DNA from 3 places in the Methylophilus sp. YYY-1 genome. Region 2 is predicted to be linked to each of the others. Evidence: predicted binding sites of a transcription regulator. Region 2 holds the regulator's gene; each other region holds the start of a gene.
What was found. The regulator sigma-54, encoded in region 2, starts transcription at its own class of promoters, with help from an activator protein. The targets are predictions, from matches to a motif close to TGGCACNNTTCCTGCT.
Positions count from the first base shown of each region.

Region 1: the regulator sigma-54 is predicted to act here: its motif matches at 1,699-1,714, upstream of glnA (type I glutamate--ammonia ligase).
Region 3: the regulator sigma-54 is predicted to act here: its motif matches at 2,809-2,824, upstream of nifV (homocitrate synthase).

Region 1 covers NZ_WOVG01000004.1:45,072-50,637, reverse strand. The annotation lists gene glnA (type I glutamate--ammonia ligase) at 117-1,526, opposite strand; gene GOC95_RS11795 (rhodanese-like domain-containing protein) at 1,893-2,342, shown strand; gene aroE (shikimate dehydrogenase) at 2,354-3,172, shown strand; gene mtgA (monofunctional biosynthetic peptidoglycan transglycosylase) at 3,186-3,872, shown strand; gene uvrA (excinuclease ABC subunit UvrA) at 4,170-5,566, opposite strand, start outside.
Region 2 covers NZ_WOVG01000002.1:84,285-89,850, forward strand. The annotation lists gene gltA (citrate synthase) at 1-678, opposite strand, end outside; gene GOC95_RS07005 (anhydro-N-acetylmuramic acid kinase) at 862-1,977, opposite strand; gene tyrS (tyrosine--tRNA ligase) at 2,102-3,340, shown strand; gene GOC95_RS07015 (RNA polymerase factor sigma-54) at 3,386-4,930, opposite strand; gene lptB (LPS export ABC transporter ATP-binding protein) at 4,937-5,566, opposite strand, start outside.
Region 3 covers NZ_WOVG01000003.1:396,515-402,080, forward strand. The annotation lists gene GOC95_RS10970 (electron transfer flavoprotein subunit beta/FixA family protein) at 1-363, opposite strand, end outside; gene GOC95_RS10975 (nitrogenase-stabilizing/protective protein NifW) at 521-856, opposite strand; gene cysE (serine O-acetyltransferase) at 888-1,637, opposite strand; gene nifV (homocitrate synthase) at 1,634-2,776, opposite strand; gene nifK (nitrogenase molybdenum-iron protein subunit beta) at 3,131-4,690, opposite strand; gene nifD (nitrogenase molybdenum-iron protein alpha chain) at 4,705-5,566, opposite strand, start outside.

The DNA of each region.
Region 1 (5,566 bases), on a different contig from region 2:
TAGAGTAGATCGTTGAGGGTATCAACGTCTGCTCGCCTAAAAACGTTGACGGAACAGCGCGCACATAAAAAAACAGGGCAGCCTGGGCTGCCCTGTTTTAGTGCGTGCTCTTGTGATTAGCAAGAGTAGTACAGACCAAATTCCACTGGGTGTGGTGTTTGGCGCAGTTTAGTGACTTCTTCCATTTTCAATGCAATGTATGCATCAATCCAGTCGTCTGAGAAAACGCCGCCGCGTGTTAAGAACTCGCGGTCTTTATCCAGATACTCCAATGCTTGTTCCAGAGATGAACATACCGTTGGGATCAATGCATCTTCTTCTGGTGGCAGATGGTACAAGTCTTTAGTCGCTGGTTCACCTGGGTGAATCTTGTTCTGAACGCCATCCAGACCAGCCATCAACAGGGCTGAGAAAGCCAAGTATGGGTTAGCAATCGGGTCTGGGAAGCGCGCTTCAACACGGCGTGCTTTGTCTGAATGCACAAATGGAATACGAATCGCAGCAGAACGGTTTTTAGCAGAGTAAGCCAATTTCACTGGTGCTTCGTAGTGTGGAACCAAGCGCTTGTAGGAGTTAGTACCTGGGTTGGTAATCGCGTTCAAAGCACGTGCATGCTTGATGATGCCGCCGATGTAGTACAGAGCGAAATCGCTCAGGCCAGCATAACCATTGCCTGCAAACAGGTTTTTACCATCTTTCCAAACGGATTGGTGAACGTGCATACCAGAGCCGTTATCGCCAAACATTGGTTTTGGCATAAATGTGGCTGTTTTACCATAAGCATGGGCTGTGTTAGTCACTACGTATTTCAGGATTTGTGTCCAGTCAGCACGTTGTACCAAGGTCGCAAACTTAGTACCGATTTCACATTGACCGGCTGTTGCCACTTCGTGGTGGTGCACTTCAACAGGCACGCCCAGTTCTTCTAAGGTCATGACCATGGCAGAGCGGATGTCGTGCAATGAATCGACAGGAGGCACTGGGAAGTAGCCGCCTTTAACGCCTGGACGGTGACCAGTGTTGCCACCCTCGAATTTTTCACCTGAGGACCAAGCGGCCTCTTCGGAGTTGATTTTCACAAAGCTACCACCCATGGTGGCATCCCATTGTACGCTGTCAAAAATGAAGAACTCTGGCTCTGGACCAAAATAAGCAGTGTCACCCAGGCCGCTGGATTTCAGATAAGCCTCTGCGCGCTTAGCCAGGCTACGTGGGTCACGGTCATAGCCTTTGCCATCGGTAGGGTCTACCACGTCACAGGTCAGAACCAGGGTTGGTTCGTCAAAAAATGGATCGATGAATGCGGTGCTTGCATCAGGCATCAATTGCATGTCAGAGGCTTGAATGCCTTTCCAGCCAGCAATGGAAGAACCATCAAAGGCGTGACCTTCGGTAAATTTATCTTCGTCGAAGGCAGACACTGGCACGGTCACGTGCTGCTCTTTACCTCTGGTGTCGGTAAAACGGAAATCAACAAATTTGATGTCGTTTTCCGCAACCAGTTTCATTACGTTTGCAACGGACATTACATTCTCCTCAGTGATCAAGATCTAAAATGATTCAACTTGCGCACGCAAAAAAGGGACATGTTGCGGATGTCCCGGAACGTGAGCAAATATAAAAACACAAACTAGCAAAACAAATAGATATGTGGAATTTTTGGTTTACGAATTCCATTGAATCTTAGGATGTAATAGTAGCAGGAAGCATGCCACCCAAAAACAGGCATTTTGCATGGATATGAGATATCTGACATAAAAAAGCAAAATCAATACGCACCAAAAAGGTGCTCAACAACAAATTGAGCACAAAAATGGTGCTCCATGCGCTTGCGTGACTTTCACAGGTATACTCGCGGTTTGACTAGCTTATTAAAAGAACGAAGGTGTCCTTTGGAAAGTGTTGAAAAAATCTTGCAACAAGCCGCTCAGCGCGCGCAACAGAATGGCTTGCCGTACGCAGGTGCCGTCACGCCGCAGGAGGCGTATGCCCTGGTCAGTCAGGATCAGAACGTGGTGCTGGTGGATGTGCGCTCACGTGCCGAGTTGGAGTTGGTTGGGCGCGTGCCGATGGCGGCCCATCTGGAATGGGCGTTTTATCCAGGCATGATTGCCAATCCTGAGTTTGCCGATCAGCTACAGGCGCTGGTTGATCCTGCGCGCACCGTTGTATTTATGTGCCGCACGGGTGGCCGCAGCCATAATGCCGCATTACTGGCACAAAAACTTGGATATGCCAATGCCTATAACATGCTTGAAGGCTTTGAAGGCGAAGCGAATGAAGCCAAGCAAAGAACCCTGATCAATGGCTGGAAACATGCAGGCTTGCCCTGGTCCAACTAGGTGATCTTGCTATGTCGGTTGAAAAATACGCAGTCATTGGCCACCCGATAGCACATAGCAAATCGCCGTTGATTCACCAGGCATTTGCGCTGCAATTTGGCAAGACGATTGTTTACGAAAAGGTGTTGGCACCTCTGGATGGCTTTGCGTCCACGGTGCAGCAATTGCAGCAGCAAGGGTATGTGGGTGCAAATGTCACGGTACCATTCAAATTTGAAGCCTATGACTTAAGCCAGACTTTATCTGAACGCGCGCAGGCGGCTGGGGCAGTGAACACCCTCAGTTTTGGCCAAACGCAAATTCAGGGCGACAATACCGATGGCTGTGGGCTGGTCAATGACATTCTCAAACATCACCAGACGGCCCTGGCCGCAAAAAAAATCTTGTTGCTGGGCGCAGGCGGCGCTGCGCAAGGCGTGATGCTGCCGTTGATTGCACAAGGCCCGGCGCAATTGACCATTGCTAACCGCACACAGGACAAGGCGCAAGCCATGCTGGATAAGTTTGCGGACGCGGGGGGGCAATGTGGCGTCTTGCTGGCCGTGACCACGTTTGCAGCACTCACCGAGACCTATGATGTGGTCATTAATGCCACTTCTGCGGGATTGTCTGAGACACCGTTACAGCTTCCATCGCATGTCTTTGGCACGCATACCCTGGCTTACGACATGATGTACGGCCGGGAGACGCCGTTTATGCAGCAGGCGCGTACCGCAGGCGCACAGGTGGCAGATGGCTTGGGTATGCTCATCGAGCAGGCGGCGGAAGCGTTTTTTATCTGGCATGGCTTGCGTCCTGACACGGCCCCAGTGATTCAGACATTCCGCTAATCTTCTTTCAGTCATGAAACAAAGCATCAAGCTGTTTTTTGCCCTGTTTTTACTCTGGGCCTTGTTATATCAGGTCTGGATACTCGGCCATATTTTGTGGTGGGTAGATCACAATCCGGACGCCACTGCCTTCATGCAGGCGCGGCTGGAAGTGATGCAAGAAAGCCATCCCGAAGCCACCATACAGCAGCAGTGGGTGCCTTACGCCAAGATTAGCAACCATTTAAAACGCGCAGTGATTGCGGCGGAAGATAGCAAATTCGTTGACCATGAAGGCTTTGACTGGGTCGGGATCGAAACCGCTTTTGAGAAAAACCTCAAGAAGGGCAAAATCGTCGCTGGCGGCTCCACCATTAGCCAGCAACTGGCCAAGAATTTGTTTTTATCCGGGCATCGCACGCCCTGGCGCAAAGCACAAGAAGCGGTGATTACCTTTATGCTGGAAAAGCTCATGACCAAGCGCCGGATTCTGGAAGTCTACCTGAACGTGATTGAGTGGGGCGAGGGCGTGTTCGGTGCTCAAGCGGCGGCCAAGCATTACTTTCACGCTTCGGCTGCCAGTCTGGCACCCGCCCAAGCGGCGCGTTTAGCGGCCATGATTCCTAACCCGCGTTTTTATGATCTGCACCGCAGTACCCGCTATTTAAATCGTCACACCGCCACCATTCAGGCGCGTATGCGATTGGTCAAAATACCCTGATTTTACGGGCCTGATTTAGGCATGAACGTGAAACACTTCTGCATACAATGTTTGCTATCAATGGATTTGGTAAATCATTTCCATCGGCGGTGTATGCATATGCATCGTCAGGCAGGTTGCATGTTGACCTTAGCCTTTGACAGCGAGATGTTTTACAAGGGTGTGAGGTAACGGCCAGGTAACTGGCCGTATTTTTTGCTGCGCACACAAGCGCAGAGCGGAAACCCTGCGGCGCAATCCGGAATCTACACTCCGGATTGAGTTTCATCTCTCAAGAAAAATGCTGACTGGGTAAACCTATGCGTTCGCCTTTTGATTGAGCTGTTTTAACAGCGGAATCAGATAGCGACCCGTGTAGCTGGCGCTGTTTTCTGCCAGCGTTTCCGGCGTACCGACACCAACTACGACGCCACCGCCATCGCCGCCTTCAGGGCCCATGTCGATCAGCCAGTCGGCGGTTTTAATCACGTCCAGATTGTGTTCGATGATGACCAGGGTATTGCCCGCGTCACGCAAACGGTGAATCACGTCCAGCAGCAACTGGATATCCGCAAAGTGCAAACCGGTGGTCGGTTCATCGAGGATATACAGTGTGCGGCCGGTGTCGCGTTTGCTGAGTTCCAGTGCCAGCTTCACCCGTTGTGCTTCACCGCCAGACAGCGTGGTGGCTGATTGCCCCAGCGTGATATAGCCCAGGCCCACGTCCAGCAAGGTTTTCAGTTTGCGTTCAATCACCGGCTGAGCATTAAAGAACTGGTGCGCTTGTTCAACCGTCATGGCCAGTACTTCGTGGATGTTTTTGCCCTTGAACTGGATTTCCAGCGTTTCGCGGTTATAGCGCTGGCCTTTGCAGACGTCGCAAGGCACATACACATCTGGCAAAAAGTGCATTTCCACGCGGATCACGCCATCGCCCTGGCAGGCTTCGCAACGGCCGCCCTTGACGTTAAATGAGTAGCGGCCTGGACCATAGCCGCGCGCGCGGCTTTCCGGCACGCTGGCAAACAAGTCACGGATCGGCGTAAACAAGCCGGTATACGTCGCCGGGTTAGAGCGCGGTGTGCGGCCAATCGGGCTTTGGTCAACATCGACCACCTTGTCAAAAAACTCCAGGCCTTCAATGCTCTGGTGCGCTGCAGGTTCGGTGCTGCTGCCATACAAGTGCGCGGCGACCACGCGGTAAAGCGTGTCGTTGATCAGCGTCGATTTGCCGCTGCCGGAAACGCCAGTGACGCAAGTCAGCAGGCCGACCGGAATCTCAATGCTGACGTCTTTGAGGTTGTTCCCGCTGGCGCCATTAAGTTTGATCATGCGCTTGGGGTCTGGCTGTGTGCGTGGCAACTTGAAGGTAATCTGTTTTTTGCCGCTGATGTATTGCCCGGTCAATGAGTTGGGGTCGGCTTCAATCTGGGCCGGGGTGCCAAACGACACAATATTGCCGCCATGCTCGCCCGCGCCTGGGCCAATGTCGACAATAAAATCTGCCAGTTGGATGGCATCCTGGTCATGTTCGACCACAATTACACTGTTTCCAATGTCGCGCAGGCGCTTGAGTGTTTCCAGCAGGCGGTCATTGTCGCGCTGGTGCAGGCCGATGGAAGGCTCATCCAGCACATACATGACGCCAGTCAGACCGCTGCCGATTTGCGAGGCCAGGCGGATACGCTGCGCTTCGCCGCCAGACAGGGTTTCTG
Region 2 (5,566 bases):
CAGAATCAGAATCCGCTCAAACGCACGGGCCAGAATCGGGTTGGGCACATAGTCTTCACAGGGCGTGGCGAACATCATGTGCATAAAGTTTTCGGCGTAGCCCAATTTGTTTTTGGGATACATGAATGGCTGGCCGATGTTGTACTTATAGCTCCAGGCGGCAATGGTGGGAACTTTGGCCAGCAGGCGCATGGCAGCCACTTTACGTGATTCCGGGTCGGACACATTGTTGTTGTCTGGATAGAAAGCCGCCATGGCGCCTACGACCGCGATCATGACCGCCATCGGGTGCGCATCGCGGCGGAACCCACGAAATACATTGCTCATCTGGTCGTGCAACATGGTGTGTTCGCTGATGGTGCTCACGAACTCCTCACGTTGATTGTTATCCGGCAGTTCGCCGTGCAGCAACAGGTGCGAGACCTCAAGGAAGTCACAGTTCTCGGCCAGTTGCTCAATCGGATAGCCACGGTAGTAAAGCAGCCCTTTTTCACCATCAATAAAGGTAATGCCAGATGTACACGATGCGGTAGACATGAAGCCAGGATCAAACGTGAAATAACCATGTTTGCCCAAGCTGCGGATATCAATCACATCCGTGCCCAGTGAGCCTTTTAGTACCGGTAGCTCAATTGCGCTACTATCGTTGTCAAATGTAATGGTCGCCTTGGTAGCCATAACGTACTCAGTCTTTAATCAAGTTGGTTAAATTATACGCAATCGTTTTGTTTTATCACCGCTTGTGCGGTGACTGTCGCGGAAAAGTTAAAAAAACAATCAAAAGCCTGCACCAGATGTAATCAAGTCACTGGTGCGTTTGCACTGCTTTTGGGAATCATTGCTACGCGTCGTTGCCGGTGCTTAGTTGGGGTAAACGGCACCCAGAATGCGTGGCCCCGCCGCGCCGGTGACCGCGGCCAAATTGCCTGGCAAATGATCTACACAGCGTTGCGCCAGCCAGGCAAAGGCGACCGCTTCCACCCAGTCCACGCCAACGCCCAATTGATCCGTCAGCTGTATGGACTGGCCAGACAGTGCCTGCAGTCTATTCAGCAAGGCCAGATTATGTGCACCACCCCCACAGACGTAGACTTCCTGAGCCCCTGGGCAGAATCGCGTCAGCGCATCGGTGATGCTCACTGCTGTTAACTCAAGCAAAGTACGCGCCACATTTTGTGCACTGTCGGGGTACTGAGGCAGCAGTTGCATTAACCAGGTGTCGTTAAACAGGTCGCGTCCCGTACTTTTAGGTGTGGCCAGTGCAAAATAAGGATCGGCCAGCATGGCATTGAGCAAGTCTGGATTAATTTTCCCGCCAGCTGCCCAGTGCCCGCCCGCATCATAGGGCTGGCCTGTGTGTTGCTGCGTCCAGGCATCCATGAGCAGGTTGCCGGGTCCCGAGTCAAAGCCTGTGACTTGTCCGTGTGCTGGCAGATCACTCAAGTTGGCAATGCCGCCGATATTAATGATGACGCGATGCCTGTCTGCACTCGTAAACACCGCCTGGTGAAAGGCCGGCACTAACGGTGCACCTTGGCCGCCAGCGGCAATATCGCGACTTCTGAAGTCGCCAATGACCGTGATCCCTGTTAATTCTGCCAAGCGGGCATGGTTGCCCAATTGTATAGTGTATGCCAGTGTCGGACAGTGCCGGATGGTCTGGCCATGGCAACCGATGGCTGTCACGGCCTCGGCACGGATGTCGGCGAGCTTAAGCAGTTGCTTGACGGCTTGCGCGTAGAGTTCTGCGAGCTGGTTAGCAACCACTGCGGCCTCGTGTAACTCGTTATTGGCGGGCGTGTGCAAGGCCAGTAGACGCTGTTTAAGCGCGTCAGGGTAGGGCAGAAAATAGGTGGCCGTTTGTGTCAGTTGCTCGCCCCGTTGCGAGGTGAGCACGGCATCCACCCCGTCCAGGCTGGTACCGGACATCAGTCCAATAAACAAACGTGGCTGGGAGCGATCGGCAGAAACTTGCATGGGTGTCATTTTAACACTGCTCCAGCCGCGCTTACAGAAATGCATGGGATTACGTTAAAATAGCTGTTTTACTTATTTGAGACGGTGCCATCAGTGCGCATCGTTGTATTTGACGGATACCCGCATGACCGATACCAAACAACCCTCATCTGAAGTGCCAGCATTGAGCCCAGAAATTGCCAAGGCGTTGGCCATTATCAAGCGTGGCGCAGATGAGTTACTGATAGAGCAGGAGCTGGTCGAGAAACTGAAAACAGGCAAGCCGTTACGTGTGAAAGCAGGCTTTGACCCTACCGCGCCCGACTTGCACCTGGGTCATACCGTCCTCATTAATAAATTGCGCCAGTTGCAGGACCTGGGCCATCAGATTTTATTCCTGATCGGTGACTTTACCGGCATGATTGGTGACCCGACTGGCAAAAGCGCCACCCGTCCACCCTTAACCGTGGAGCAGGTCAAGGCCAACGCCGATACCTATGCTGCACAAGTCTTCAAAATTCTGGATCCCACCAAAACCGAGATTGTCTTTAACTCCAACTGGTTAAGTGAACTTGGCGCGGCGGGGATGATTAAACTGGCTGCCAGCCATACCGTGGCCCGCATGCTGGAGCGCGATGACTTCTCCAAACGCTTCAAGGGTAATCAACCGATTGCGATTCACGAGTTTCTGTACCCGTTACTGCAAGGATATGATTCGGTCGCCCTGCAAGCGGATCTTGAGCTCGGTGGTACCGACCAGAAGTTTAACCTGCTCATGGGGCGTGAGTTGCAAAAGCAGGCCGGCCAGTCGCAGCAATGTGTGCTGATGATGCCGTTGCTGGAAGGGTTGGATGGCGTCAATAAAATGTCTAAATCACTCGGTAACTACATTGGCATTAGCGAGGCGCCAGAGACTATTTTTGCCAAGATCATGTCGATTTCAGATGAACTGATGTGGCGCTATATTGATTTGCTGTCTTTTGCGACGCTGGAAACCATTGCCGAATGGAAGGCGCAAGTCGCCAGCGGTGAAAATCCCCGCAATATCAAGGTCGGCTTTGCCCAAGAAATTGTGGCGCGTTTCCATGGTCAAGCCGCGGCTGAAAAAGCCTTGCAGGACTTCCAGACCCGTGCCAAAGGCGGCATCCCGGATGACGTGCCCGAAGTTGAAGTGACCATTGAAGGCGAGAGCATCGGCATTAGCCAATTGTTGAAACAGGCGGGCCTGGTCGAAAGCACCAGTGAAGCCATGCGCGCAGTGCAGCAAGGCGGCGTCAAGCTCGACAGCGTCAAGGTGGATGATAAGAATCTGCCTTTGACAAAAGGTGTGACAGTGATCGCACAGGTGGGTAAACGTAAATTTGCCAAGATCACAATCAGGTGATTTGAGCTGAGAAACAAAAAAGGCCGCATCTGCGGCCTTTTTTGTTTAGAGCGTTTTGCGCAAGTTCGCGGGAGGAATATTCAGGGACTCGCGATATTTGGCTATGGTACGGCGGGCAACGACGATACCTTGTTGTGCCAGTGTGTCGGTGATCTGGTTGTCCGACAAAGGCTTTTTCGGGTTTTCTTCGGCCACCATTTGCTTGATCAAGGCGCGGATAGCGGTGGCAGAGCAGGAGCCGCCTGCATCTGTGGCCACCGAGCTGCCAAAGAAGTATTTGAGTTCATAGACGCCACGCGGTGTGAGCATATACTTATGTGTGGTGACGCGGGAAACTGTGCTTTCATGCAAGTCGAGTTCTTCGGCGATTTCACGAAGCACCAGTGGCCGCATGGCAATTTCACCATGTTCAAAGAAGTTGCGCTGGCGATCTACAATGGCTTGTGACACGCGCAAAATGGTCGAGAAGCGCTGCTGGATATTTTTAATCATCCACTTGGCTTCCTGCATCTGGCTTTGCAGGTATTGGCCTGAACTCTCGCGGTTGCGCTTGAGGATGTCCGCATACATCTGGTTGATGCGCAGTTTGGGGATCACGCCATCATTTAAAGAGGCGACCCAAATGCCCTTGATTTTTTTAACCACCACATCGTGCTGGATAAAGTGATCGTGACTAAAGCTGGAAAACTCGCTGCCGGGTCTGGGGTTTTGCTGGCGGATCAGGTGCTGCGCCGCCTTGAGTACCGCTTCATCGCAACCAAGCACCTTGCGCAGTTTGACAAAGTCTTTGTTGGCAAGCAGCGCCAGGTGGTCTTTGGCAATGGCAATGGCGGTTTGCAAGTGTGGCGTTTCTTGCGGCAAACGCGTCAGTTGCAAGAGCAGGCACTCGCGTAAATCGCGCGCACCTACGCCTACAGGGTCCAGATTCTGGATCAGCTTGAGGGCGGTTTCCAGTTCCAGCAGCTCGACCTCAAGTTCGAGTGGCAAGTGCTCCACAATCTCCTGCAGATCTTGCTCCAGATAGCCATCATCAGTGATGCTATCCAGTAGCAGTTTGACCAGGCTCATGTCACGTTGCGATAAATGTGCCAGTTGTATCTGATCAATCAGATGCTCGCGCAAACTGATGCTGGTGGTTTCCTGTCTGGAAAAGTCACTGTCTTCGTCTTCCTGATGATTGCGTCCGGCTTCGTCCCAGTTGCTGGTGCTGCCAAACTCTTCATAATCATCTTCAAACTCTGGCGGCGTGAATTCCTCGTTTAAATTGGGCAGGTCGCTCTCGCTCCCGCCCAGCTCATCGTGCAAGTCTTCACGCAGACTTTCTGCCGGTGCGGTGATCTCTTGCTGCGTTGCCATGTCAAACGAGCTGGCATCTGTCGGCTCAGCTTCTACAGTGGGGGGAGGCGGTGTGTTATCTTCAAACTCGCCTTCTTCACCGTCTGACATTTCCAGTAACGGGTTTTCCTGCAGGATGGTTTCCAGTTCCTGGTTCAGTTCCAGCGTGGAAAGTTGCAGCAAACGGATCGATTGCTGCAGCTGCGGCGTCAGCGCCAGATTTTGCGAAATACGTAATTGCAGGTTCTGTTTCATGACGGATTACAGCCTAAAATTCTTGCCCAGATACACTTCACGCACACCTTCATTCTGAATGATTTCATCGGGCGTGCCTGCTGCAAACACAGCGCCTTCATTGACAATATAAGCGCGGTCACAGATATCCAGCGTTTCGCGCACATTGTGGTCGGTGATTAAAATACCAATATTCTGACTGCTCAGGTAGCGGATGATTTTCTGGATTTCGATCACCGCAATCGGATCAATCCCGGCGAACGGTTCATCCAGCAAAATAAATTTAGGGTCAGTGGCCAGGCAGCGCGCAATTTCAACGCGTCGACGTTCGCCACCAGACAAGCTGACGGCCTGACTGTTGCGGATGTGCTGGATATGCAATTGATCCAGCAAGGATTCAAGCCTCGCCTCACGTTGCTCTTCCGTATAGGGACGGGTTTCAAGAATGGCGAGGATGTTGTCGGTTACGCTGAGCTTGCGGAAAATGGATGCTTCTTGGGGCAGATAAGCCAAGCCCATGCGCGCGCGCTCATGCATGGGCGCGCGGCTCACGTCGGCGCCATTCAGCGTAATGTTGCCTTCATCCAGCGCAACCAACCCGACAATCATGTAAAAGCTGGTGGTTTTGCCTGCCCCGTTGGGACCCAGCAAGCCGAT
Region 3 (5,566 bases), on a different contig from region 2:
CTTGCCGGTAAACACCAAATCAACAGGAATATCTTTGCTGATCTGCTGGATGGCCGCAGCCAGCGCATAGCTGGTGGCCAAGGTGTCAGACCCGGCAAAAATACGGTCGGTCACCAGCACGGCATCGTCTGCGCCATAAGAAATCGCCTTGCGCAAGGCCGCCTCGGCCATCGGTGGCCCCATAGTCAGCACGGTGACACGGGCACCATATTCATCTTTCAGCCGCAACGCTTCTTCCAGCGCGTACAAATCATACGGGTTCACAATGGTCGGCACGCCCTGCCGCATAATGGTGTTGGTCACCGGATGCACCCGTATTTGCGCGCTGTCTGGCACCTGTTTGATACAAACCACAATATGCATAACGCTTCCTTCCTCTGCTATCGGGGCACTCGCTTGCGCCCTGTTATATAGGCTATTGCAACAACCATGCCACGCCGTCAAAAAATATTTTTCATATATTATTCAGTGACTTATAAATAAATATCACTACCATACAATTTGTCGCAAAGCCGACAAATCAGGCACGCTGTGAGGGCAATGTCTGGCGCAAACTGTTGAGATTGAAGGTTTTACTGCCGTCAGCCTCCTGGAATACCTTGAACACTTTTTCGGTGGCGGCATTGGAGTGTACGAAGTCCTCATAGGCGGTTTGCAGCAAGCGCTGGTAAGCAGCCAGCTGCACGCTTTCCGGTTGGGATGAATCCACCTGTTCACGCGCCAGATATTGTTGAAAGCGCTTGAGGATATGCAGGCGGTTGACGTGTACCACTTGCGGGTCATACGCCACATCAAGAAACTCAAAAAACTCTTCAGCAGCAGAAAACGTTTGCATACGGGATAACAAGGCACTCATAAGGCTCTCCAGGAAAAATCTTGGTTAAATTTCAGGAATCCAGGCGTTTGCGCGAGCGGGCTTCGGCCACACTGCGTTCTACAAGCGCTTCGGACTCGGCACGCTGACCTTCGCGCATCACGGCCAGCGTGCGTTCCAGTTGGTCTATACGGTCAAGCAAGGCACTGACCGCCTTGCCTACCGGGTCTGGCATCAAATGGTGGTCGAGGTCTATGCCTTGCTGTGGCTGGCGGCGGGCATTGTCAGGCAGCACCACGCGGCCGGGGATGCCAACCACGGTCATTCTTGCCGGAATATCCTGTATCACTACCGAGTTGGCGCCCACCCGCACCTCGGCACCCACCACCACCGGCCCCAGGATTTTGGCGCCTGCGCCCACCATGACCCCGTCACATAACGTTGGATGCCGCTTGCCGGGATTCCACGATACGCCGCCCAGAGTCACGCCGTGATACAGCGTGACATCGTTGCCAATCACGGCCGTTTCGCCAATGACCACGCCACAGCCATGATCGATAAAAAAGCGGCGACCTATGCAAGCACCGGGATGGATATCAATTTGCGTGAACATGCGTGTGACATAACTCAACCAGCGCGCTGCAAAGCGCCAGCCGCGCCGCCACAAGCCATGCGAAATACGATGCAGCAAGGTGGCATGCAACCCGGGATAGGTCAGCAAGACCTCCAGCCAGTGACGCGCCGCCGGATCGCGTTCAAACACGCACGCGAGGTCTTCACGCAGCAAACCAAAGAATGAAAGTGTGGGTGCGCCTGCATTCATGACATTCTCCCCGGCCTGGACTGACCTTCCAGATAAAAATGCTTGAGCTCTTCCATTGCAGGACTGCGTTTGGCCATCACGGCAAACTGGCGGATGCGCTGTAACAACCAGTCAGTGTCGTCTGACTGCAAACAGATGCCCAATTGCGCATAGACATGGCGCACGCTATGACTACCGGAATGCTTGCCCAGCACCAAATGCCGCTCGCGCCCGACTGCTGCCGGGTCAAAGCCTTCATAGGTAGCCGGGTCTTTAAGCAGGCCATCGACATGCATACCAGACTCATGGGTAAACACTGCCGCCCCAACGATGCTTTTGTTGGGGGCCACCGCCAGCCCCGACGCCTGAGCCACCAGCTGCGAAATCTCTGGAAAGGCATGCATATCCAGTCCCAGGTCCAGACCGTGGACTCGCCACAAGGCGGTCACCACTTCTTCGAGCGGCGTATTGCCCGCACGCTCACCCAAGCCGTTGACTGTGGTATTGACATGGCTGGCCCCGGCACGAACCGCCGCCAGTGCATTGGCGGTGGCCAGCCCGAGGTCATCATGCGCATGCATTTCGATGTCCAGCGCCGTCATCGCTCGCAAGGCCGCAATGCGCTCATACGTGGTAAACGGGTCAAGAATGCCCAGGGTATCGGCATAGCGAAAACGACAAGCGCCTGCCTGTTCTGCTACTGCTACCACCTGCTGCAAAAACTGCGGGTCTGCGCGGGAAGCATCTTCCCCGCCCACCGACACCTGCAAGCCCTCCTTGCGCGCCTGCGATACCACGTGTTCCACCTGCTGCAACACCCACGACCGGTCACGCCGCAACTTGCACTCGATATGCAAATCAGACACCGGCAACGACAAATTCACATGCCGCACCCCGGTCCGCAAACACGCCAGCAGATCGCCCTCGGTCATGCGCCCCCAGACCATTAGCCTGGTCGGCAATTGCAACGCCGCAATCGCGCGTATATCGGCAATTTCCGCCTCGCCCATGGCCGGGATGCCGACCTCCAGCTCTGGTACACCCAATTCGGCCAAAGCCATCGCAATCTGTAATTTCTCGGTACGGCTAAACGCTACCCCGGCTGTCTGCTCCCCATCACGCAAGGTGGTATCGTTGATGACTGGCTTGCTTTGTCGCATCGTGACATCTCCGCATGTATTATCCTAGAGATAGCACAGGCTGTGCCAAGCTATGTATGGCTTTTATATCCATTTAAAAACAATGAGTTAACAATATTTTTGTTGACTATTTTGATTGTAAGGTTTGCGACAAAGGGATGAGTTATGTCGTGAATGTCTGGGTGCCAGTCCATCGACTGATGTGGAACCGGCATGCACACCGATGGTCAGTGCCTCCGCATAAAAAAAGCCTCCCAACCGGGAGGCTTAAACACTCAACAATCGATCATTGTAAAGTGGGGGAAGAGACAGAGGACTACATTGCTACCGGGCCAGACATCGGAGTGCCCTACCCGGTACGCATTCAATCACAGGCTAGCGGATAATATCGAAGCTGTAATCGGTGGTGGCGATGCCATTGGTGCTGATGTCCATCTGGTCAAAGATCTTGTCCAGGATAGTGACCAGCACGTTGAGGGCACCTTGATAGCCCCACACCGGATAGCGGTGTTTATGGTGGCGATCAAAAATCGGGAAACCCAACCGGATCAGCGGGATACCGGTGTCACGGTCCAGATATTTACCGTAGGTATTGCCGATCAGGAAGTCGACAGGCTCGGTAAATAACAGGGAGCGCATGTGCCACAGGTCTTTCTTCGGATAGACCTTGCAGTTTTTGCCAAATGGGCTGGCATCAAACAGGGCTTGTATCTTGGCCGCCCAGGCATCGTCACCATTGGTGGAGAGTACCGTGGTTGGCTCAGCACCCAGTTCCAGCAGAAAACCGGTCAGGCCAAGCATGAGGTCAGGGTCACCATACAGGGCAAATTTCTTGCCGTGGATATGGGCACTCGAGTCGGCAATGGCATCCACCAGACGGCCACGCTCTTTGGTCAGGCTGGCAGGAATAGGCTTACCTGACAGTTTGGAAATAGCCATCAGAAACTCATCCGTGCCTTTCACGCCTACCGGGTGATGCAGCTTGACCACTTCCTGGCCTTTGCTCTGGATATAGTCGGCCGTTTTTTCGGCGCAGATGGACTGCATGACGATGGTGCCTTTGGCATGAATCGCGTTGGCAGTGTCTTCCAGTGTGGTGCCGCCATCATACATGCGGAACTCGCCATCGGTCGGCGTATCCCAGGCGTCGGACGGATCGCACAGCATGGTTGGGGTGATGCCAAACTCGTTGAACATGCGTTTCACTTCACGGTTGTTGCCGACCACATAGCCGTCAAACCCGCCGATAAAGTTGATGCTGTCATTAGGCTTGCGCTCCAGCGCAGGCACGGTACCGGCTTTGCCATCCCAGAAGTAGTTGAGGATGCCTTTGAGCGCGTTATCGTAGCCGGTGATATGGCTGCCGACAAACGCTGGCGTGTGGGCAAACGGCACATCGTAGTCAGCCGGGATGGAGCCTTTTTCGCGTGAGGTCTTGATAAAGGCATTCAGGTCATCGCCAATCACCTCGGCCATGCAGGTGGTAGAAACCGCAATCATTTTTGGTTTGTACAAACTATACGAGTTGGCCAAACCATCAATCATATTGTTCAAACCACCAAATACCGCCGCATCTTCAGTCATCGATGAAGACACGCAGGAAGTCGGCTCTTTAAAGTGACGGCTGAAGTGCGAGCGGTAGTATGCCACGCAGCCTTGTGAGCCGTGCACAAAGGGCAATGTCCCTTCAAAACCATTCGCAGCAAATACGGCCCCGAGTGGCTGGCATGCTTTTGCCGGGTTCACGGTCAACGCTTCGCGGGCAAAGTTTTTCTCTTTGTACTCTTGCGTTTTGGCGTATTCGACCTGCTTTTTCACTTCATCGGCAGGCACGGCAAATTCAAAATTCTTTTTCTTGTTGGCGAACATTTCCGTATATTCGGGTTCGCGAAACAGTTCAAAATGGTCTAAAACCTTATCAGCATTCTGGCTCATGTTCAGTTCTCCTCTTAAGCCGCTTGTTGCCATGGCGCTTTGGTCAAGCCCCATACCGGGTTGTTAATCGCCATGTCCATGTCACGGGCAAAAATCGCAAAGCCGTCATAGCCGTGGTAAGGGCCGGAATAATCCCAGCTGTGCATTTGACGGAAAGGCACGCCCATTTTCTGGAACACGTATTTTTCCTTGATGCCGGAACCGACCAGATCTGGTTGCACGGCTTCCACAAACTTCTCAAACTCGTAGCCGGTCACATCGTCATAGATCAGGGTGCCGTCCTTAACATAGTGAGTGGTACGCTGATAGTCATCGTTGTGGCCAAACTCGTAGCCGGTACCCACCACTTCCATGCCCAAATCCTCATAGGCACCAATCACGTGACGGGGACGCAGGCCACCGACAAACAGCATGACTTTTTTGCCTTGCAGGCGTGGTTTGTACTTGGCAATCACGGCATCGGTCAGTGCCTTGTATTTGGCAATGACCTGCTCTGTTTTCTCCTTGATACTGTCATCAAAGAAGCTGGCAATCTTGCGCAGGGATTCTTCGATTTTGGACGGGCCAAAAAAGTTGTACTCTACCCATGGAATCCCGTACTTCTCTTCCATGTGGCGGCTGATGTAGTTCATCGAGCGGTAGCAGTGCAGGATGTTGAGCTTGGCCTTGGGCGTGTTTTCCAGCTCGGCAATCGAGCCGTCACCGGACCATTGGGCGATCACGCGCAGGCCCATTTCTTCGAGCAGGATGCGGCTGGACCAGGCATCGCCACCGATGTTGTAGTCACCAATAATGGCCACGTCATACGGGCTGGACTCGAATTTGTTTTTGTCAGGGTCGGTTTTGTCAAACACAAAGTCGCGCACGGCGTCGTTG